2 regions of the Qipengyuania flava genome follow, and region 2 is predicted to be linked to the other one. Evidence: predicted binding sites of a transcription regulator. Region 2 holds the regulator's gene; the other holds the start of a gene.
What was found. Region 2 encodes LexA, which represses DNA repair genes until DNA is damaged. Its sites were predicted from a motif close to GTTCCNCNCTTGTTCT; they were not measured.
Positions count from the first base shown of each region.

Region 1 (3,377 bases), 1.3 Mb from region 2:
TTTCTTCCGGCGTCAGGAAATCGAGGTGCTGGACGCTGCCGCCCTTTTCCAGGATCGAGTTCCAGACATTGGTCGAGTTCTTGCTCTTCTTGTCGAGGATCTTCTCAAGATAGGGATTCTTGACGATGAAGCTGCCCGACAGCGTCTTGTGCGTGTAGATGTTCGCTGGGATCGGCTCGATGCAGGCGCTGGTGCCGCCGCAGATGATGCTGATCGACGCGGTCGGCGCGATCGCCATCTTGCAGCTGAAGCGCTCCATCGCGCCCATTTCTTCGGCATCCGGGCAGGCACCGCGTTCCTGGGCGAGCACCAGCGAGGCTTCCTCGGCCTTGCCGCTGATGTGCTTGAACATCTTCAGGTTCCAGACCTTCGCCATCGGGCTTTCGAAGCCGATGCCCTTCATCTGGAGGAAGGAGTGGAAGCCCATCACACCCATGCCGACGCTGCGTTCGCGCATGGCGGAATACTTCGCACGAGCCATCTCGTCGGGCGCGCGGTCGATATAGTCCTGCAGGACGTTGTCGAGGAAGCGCATGACGTCCTCGATGAACTGCTTCTCGCCGTTCCACTCGTCCCACTTTTCGAGGTTGAGCGAGGACAGGCAGCACACCGCCGTACGGTCGTTGCCGAGGTGGTCGATGCCCGTCGGCAGGGTGATTTCCGCGCACAGGTTCGAGGTCGAGACCTTGAGGCCCAGTTCGCGGTGATGCTTGGGCATCATGCGGTTCACCGTGTCGGAGAACACGATGTAGGGCTCGCCCGTGGCAAGGCGGGTTTCAACGAGCTTCTGGAACAGCGAACGCGCGTCCACGGTCTTGCGGACCGAGCCGTCCTTCGGGCTGACGAGATCGAATTCCTCACCGGCGCGCACCGCTTCCATGAAAGCGTCGGTGACCAGCACGCCGTGGTGCAGGTTCAGCGCCTTGCGGTTGAAGTCGCCCGAAGGCTTACGGATCTCGAGGAACTCTTCGATTTCCGGGTGGGTGATGTCGATGTAGCAGGCCGCCGAACCGCGGCGCAGCGAACCCTGGCTGATGGCCAGCGTCAGGCTGTCCATCACGCGCACGAAGGGAATGATGCCGCTGGTCTTGCCGTTGAGGCCGACCGGCTCGCCGATGCCGCGAACATTGCCCCAATAGGTGCCGATGCCGCCGCCCTTGGAGGCGAGCCAGACGTTCTCGTTCCAGGTGTTGACGATGCCGTCGAGGCTGTCGGACACCGAGTTGAGGTAGCACGAGATCGGCAGGCCGCGCGTCGTGCCGCCGTTCGACAGCACCGGCGTTGCCGGCATGAACCACAGGTTCGAAATGTAGTCGTAGAGACGCTGCGCGTGCTCCTGGTCGTCGGCGAAGTAATCGGCGACGCGCGCGAACAGGTCCTGATACTTCTCGCCCGGAAGCAGGTAGCGGTCTTCCAGCGTTTCCTTGCCGAATTCGGTCAGCAGCGCGTCGCGGCTCTCGTCGATCTTCACGTCGAACCGGCGATCAAGCACCTTCTTGCTGTCATCGCCCGACGCCTTGGCAGCCGCAGCCACAGCCCCTGCAAGCGCTTCGCCAGCCGCTTCCTGGACCAGTTCGTCGCTGCCCTTGTCGGTCGTGTCCATGGAAACCGCTTTCTTCTTGGTGGTGGGTTCCTCGACGGTGTCCTGCGTATCCAGATCCAGTGCCATCGCCGTGTCGTCCCCGCTCTTGAAATCCATCGTGTGCCCCGCCGTCCTGTTTGCCGCGTTCGCCCGCTTGGAAAGGGCCCGCGTTCCGCTTGTGTTCGAGTCGGCGAGAACGCTCTCCCGCCTAGCAATTTTGTGTGCGCCCGGGGTGAAAACTTATCCCCTTTTTCCCCACAGGCCCGGCGTCAAAACGCCTCGCCCCCTATATGGGGAGTGAGGCGGCAATCGCTAGGTCTTGTGGGTACCCCCGGTAGCCCGACCACTAGATACTGAATCAGGCGGGACTCGCACGCAAGAGGGTGAAGGAAGTTTTAATGCGCCAAACCGCCCGGATCGCGGGGTGTCCTATGTTGCTGCAACGCAGCGACGCGTGGACAATCCTTGGGTTTGCGGCTGCGCAAGACACAAAATGAATCCGTGAAAAAAATTTTGCGGGCAAAAACGATCGACGCAGCTTGTGAATCATCCGAATCCGCGCACGCAATATTCGAATCCGGGCAAGCAGGTCCGGGCTGCGGAGGAAGCGAGAATGGTGAACCGGATCGTCGACATCGCAGCGCGCTGTCGCACGCCGTTCGCTGTGGTCGCGGGCATGTGGTTCTGGACCGGCTGCGCGGTCTATGCAGGCTTCCTCGACCCGCCCGAGATCCCTCAATGGGTGAAGGACGGCTATTTCTGGAGCTCGGTTGCCGCCAACGCCGCCTGGTGGGGTTATCTCAACCCCAAGGTAATCGAGCGACGCAAGCAGCTCGGCGAACTTCCCCCAGACTAGGAGGCGCTGGCCTTGGCGTGCTGGGCGATGGCTCCGGCCACCTCGTCGACCAGCTCGAGCGGGAGGTCGTGCCCCCAGCCAGGGATGGTCTTGAGCTGCGCGCCGGGAATGCTCGCCGCCGTATCGCGGCCGCCTTCGCAAGGCACCAGCGGGTCGTCCTCGCCATGCAGCACCAGCGTGGGCACCGCGATGTCCTTAAGCATCGGACGGCGATCGCCATCGGCGACGATCGCCGAAAGGTGCCGCGTCGGCCCCTGCGGGTAGACGCTGCGCTGCACGCTGGCGCGGGTGCGTTCGCGCAGCCGGTTTTCCTCGGTAGGATAGCCGGGCGAGCCGATCGTGCGGGCAAGCATCATGCCGTGTTCCACCAGCACGTCTTCCTCCATGCTCTTGGGCCGCGTGATCAGTGCCTTCATCGCTTCGGGTTTGGCGGGCGGGAGCTTGGGGTTGCCGGTGGTCGAAAAGATCGAGGTCAGCGACAGCGTCTTGTGCGCATGACGCGAGGCGAAGTGCTGCGCGATCATGCCGCCCATGCTGGCGCCCACGATATGCGCCTTCTCGATACCCAGCGCATCGAGCAGTCCGGCACCGTCATCGGCCATATCGCCCAGCGTGTAGGGCACCTTGGGGGTCAGCCCGATCTTCGACAGAAGGGTCATCTTGATGATGCCCGGCGCCTTCACGCCGTCGAACTTGTGGCTCAGCCCGATATCGCGGTTGTCGTAGCGGATCACCCGAAAACCGTGCCCGGCCAGCTCCTCGACCAGCTCGTCCGGCCACAAGGTCAATTGCGCGCCGAAGCCCATGATCAGCAGCATGGGCGGATGCGAAGGATCGCCGTGCTCTTCGTAGTGCAGCTCGATCCCGTTCGCGGTAGCCTTGGGCATTGGGTACTCCCCCTTGTCTTGTCTGTCTTTCTGTTGACACGAATTCACCGGA
Region 1 covers NZ_CP080410.1:423,938-427,314, reverse strand. The annotation lists gene KUV82_RS02170 (ribonucleoside-diphosphate reductase subunit alpha) at 1-1,699, opposite strand, end outside; gene KUV82_RS02165 (hypothetical protein) at 2,196-2,438, shown strand; gene KUV82_RS02160 (alpha/beta fold hydrolase) at 2,435-3,325, opposite strand.
Region 1: the regulator LexA is predicted to act here: its motif matches at 1,752-1,767, upstream of KUV82_RS02170 (ribonucleoside-diphosphate reductase subunit alpha).

Region 2 (3,377 bases):
GTGCCGGGCGCTTACAATTTCGCGCGGCGGGCCTGGTTCGACGGCCTTTCGGCGACGGGATCGGCGGTCGGGTCTATAGAGCTGGTTGAGCCGCCGCCACCCTCCGAACTGTCGCTTGCCTCGATCCAGCGGCGCCTCTCGGCCCATGTCCGCAGTCATGTCGACGGGACGGCCGGGGCCATTGCCGCCACGCTGGCGAGCGGAGACCGCGGTGCGATTCCGGAGGCCGATGAGGAGGCGATGCGCGATTCCGGTCTCACGCATTTGCTCTCGATCAGCGGCCTGCATGTGAGCGCGCTGATCGCGGCGGCCTATCTGCTGGTGCTCAAGACGCTTGCGCTGTGGCCCTGGCTGGTGCTGCGCGTGCGCCTGCCGCTGGTCGCCGCAGCCGCCGCGGCGCTTGCGGGCATTGGCTACACGCTGCTCACAGGCGCCGAAGTGCCAACCGTGCGCAGCTGCATCGGGGCCTTGCTGGTGCTGGTCGCGCTGGCGCTGGGCCGCGAACCGCTGTCATTGCGCATGGTTGCCATCGCAGCCGGCGTCGTGCTGGCCCTGTGGCCGGAGTCGCTGGTGGGGCCGAGCTTCCAGATGAGCTTTGCCGCGGTCCTAGCGATCGTCTCCCTCCACAACGTCCAGCGGCTGCGGGACTTTCTTGCCCCGCGTGAAGAGAGTTGGGGGCGGCGCTTGGCGCGGCGCATGGCGGTGCTGTTCCTGACCGGCATGGTCATAGAATTGGCGCTGATGCCGATCGTCCTTTTCCACTTTCACAGGGCCGGTGTTTATGGAGCGGCTGCGAACCTGATCGCCATTCCACTGGTGACCTTCGTCTCCATGCCGCTGGTCGCGCTGGCGCTGGTGCTGGACCTCGTAGGGGCGGGGGCGCCGGTGTGGTGGCTGGTGGGGCATTCGCTCGACCTGCTGATCGGTATTGCCCATCTTTTTGCCGATCTTCCGGGTTCGGTGAAGCTCGCCCCGCGCATCGGCATGGGGGCCATGGCGCTTTATCTGGCGGGCGCCTTGTGGCTGGCCTTGTGGCAGGGGCGGCCTAGGCTGTGGGGCTTGGCGCCCATTGCACTTTCTGCAGCGCTCATGGCGAGCGCGCCGGTTCCCGATATTCTCATCACTCGCGATGGGCGCGATATAGGCGTTGCCAATGAAGCCGAAGCCCTGCTGGTGTTGCGTGACAGTGAGGGTGGCTACGCGCAGGATAATCTGCTCGAGCTTGCCGGCAGCGAGGATGCACCGGTGCTGATCTCGCAATGGCAGGGGAGCCGGTGCAGCGACCAGTTTTGCACCCTGCGCCTGGAGCGCGAGGATCGCACTTGGATTGTCCTTGTCGCGCGAAATCGTGACCTTGTCGAGGAACGCGCCCTGGCCGCAGCCTGCACGCAGTCCGACATCGTCATCGCCGATCGCTATCTACCGCGCAGCTGCCAGCCCCGCTGGCTCAAGGCGGACCGAAGGTTCCTCGATCGAGAAGGGGGCACCGCGCTTTATCTATCGCAGGAACGGATAGAGACAGTGGCTCGCGACCAGGGCGCGCATGGCTGGTGGCGCGCGCGCCGCTAGCGAGGCGCGCGCCGACCGGATCAGTGGTAGCGGCGCAGCAGGCCGGCTAGCTTGCCCTGGACCTGCACGCGGCCGGGTTCGTAGATCTGCGGCTCGTAAGCGCCGTTTGCCGGATCGAGCCGCACGCGGCCCGCATCACGGCGCAGGTATTTGAGCGTCGCTTCTTCGTTATCGACGAGCGCAACCACGATTTCCCCATCGCGCGCGCTGTCCGTGCGCTTCACCAGCGCGAAGTCGCCATCGAAAATGCCCGCTTCGATCATGGAGTCGCCCGAGACTTCGAGCGCGTAGTGCTCGCCCGGTCCGAGCAGGGCTGCGGGCACCGGCATGCTGGACTGGCCTTCGATCGCCTCGATCGGGGCGCCGGCCGCGATACGGCCGTGAAGCGGCACGTCGATGATGTCATTCGCCGGTTCGGGCGCCACGGCCTTGGCCGTCAGCGCGCTTGCCATGGCATCGTTCGTGTTGGCTGCCTTGGGCGAGCCCATCACCGCGTCTTCGGGCAGCTTGACCACTTCGAGCGCGCGGGCGCGGTTGGGAAGGCGGCGGATAAAGCCGCGTTCTTCCAGCGCCGAGATCAACCGGTGGACGCCCGACTTGCTCTTGAGGTCGAGCGCTTCCTTCATTTCTTCAAAACTGGGGGAAATTCCCGTCTCCTCCAGCCGCTGCTGGATGAAGCGGATCAATTCGTGCTGCTTTGCCGTCAGCATGGTGCGAGCTCCCGTTTCGCCTGTTCACAAACCTGTGAACGAATGCGGAACAAGTAAGCAACTTTTCGAGGGGCGTCAAGCAATCCCGCCATTTTCGAGCAGGTTGCAGTGGAACAGCTGTTCCCGCTTTGCTCTCGGGGCGTCGATCAGCGGCCCAGCAACGCGCGGGTGGCGGCTTCGACATCGTCCTTGCGCATAAGGCTTTCGCCCACGAGGTAACTGCGCACGCCGGCGCGGGCCAGCCGCTGACAATCGGCATGCGTGCCAATGCCGCTTTCCCCGACCAGCAGGCTTCCTTCCGGGGCGAGCGGGGCGAGCAGCTCGGTTGTCGCCAGATCGGTGGTAAAAGTCTTCAAATCGCGGTTGTTCACGCCGATCAGCCGCGAGCGGAGCTGCGCTGCGCGTTCCAGCTCCGCGCGGTCGTGGACTTCGACCAGCACGTCCATCCCGTGTTCGATAGCGGCGGCTTCGATATCCGCCATCGCGCTGTCTTCGAGCGCGGCGACGATGATCAGGATCGCATCGGCGCCCAGCGCCCGCGCCTCGGCGACCTGCCAGGTGTCGACCATGAAATCCTTGCGCAGGACCGGCAGGTCGCAAGCCGCGCGGGCTTCGAGGAGGTAATCCTCATGGCCCTGGAAATAGGGCGCATCGGTCAGCACCGACAGGCACGCGGCACCGCCAGCGGCATAGGCGCGGGCGTGGTCCGCAGGCTGGAAATCGGCCCGGATCAGGCCCTTGGAGGGGGAAGCCTTCTTGATCTCCGCGATCAGGCCGAATCCATCGTCCTGCGCGCGTTCGAGCGCGGCGCGAAACCCGCGCGGGGCGGAGGCTTCCCGCGCGGCGGCTTCGAGATCGGCGAGGCTCCAATCAGCCTTGCGCGCGGCCACTTCCTCGCGCTTGGTCGCGCAGATTTCTTCCAGCTTGTTCATCGGGCGAGCGCAATCCAGTCGGCGAGCAACTTGGCAGCGTTTCCGCTGTCGATCGATTCCGCGGCCATCGCCGCGCCGCTCTCCCAGTCCTCGGCAACACCGGCCACCATCAGGGCGGCGGCCGAGTTGAACAGGACCGTGTTGCGATAGGCGCCCGTATCGCCCG
Region 2 covers NZ_CP080410.1:1,720,078-1,723,454, reverse strand. The annotation lists gene KUV82_RS08520 (ComEC/Rec2 family competence protein) at 1-1,569, shown strand, start outside; gene lexA (transcriptional repressor LexA) at 1,590-2,279, opposite strand; gene trpC (indole-3-glycerol phosphate synthase TrpC) at 2,426-3,211, opposite strand; gene trpD (anthranilate phosphoribosyltransferase) at 3,208-3,377, opposite strand, start outside.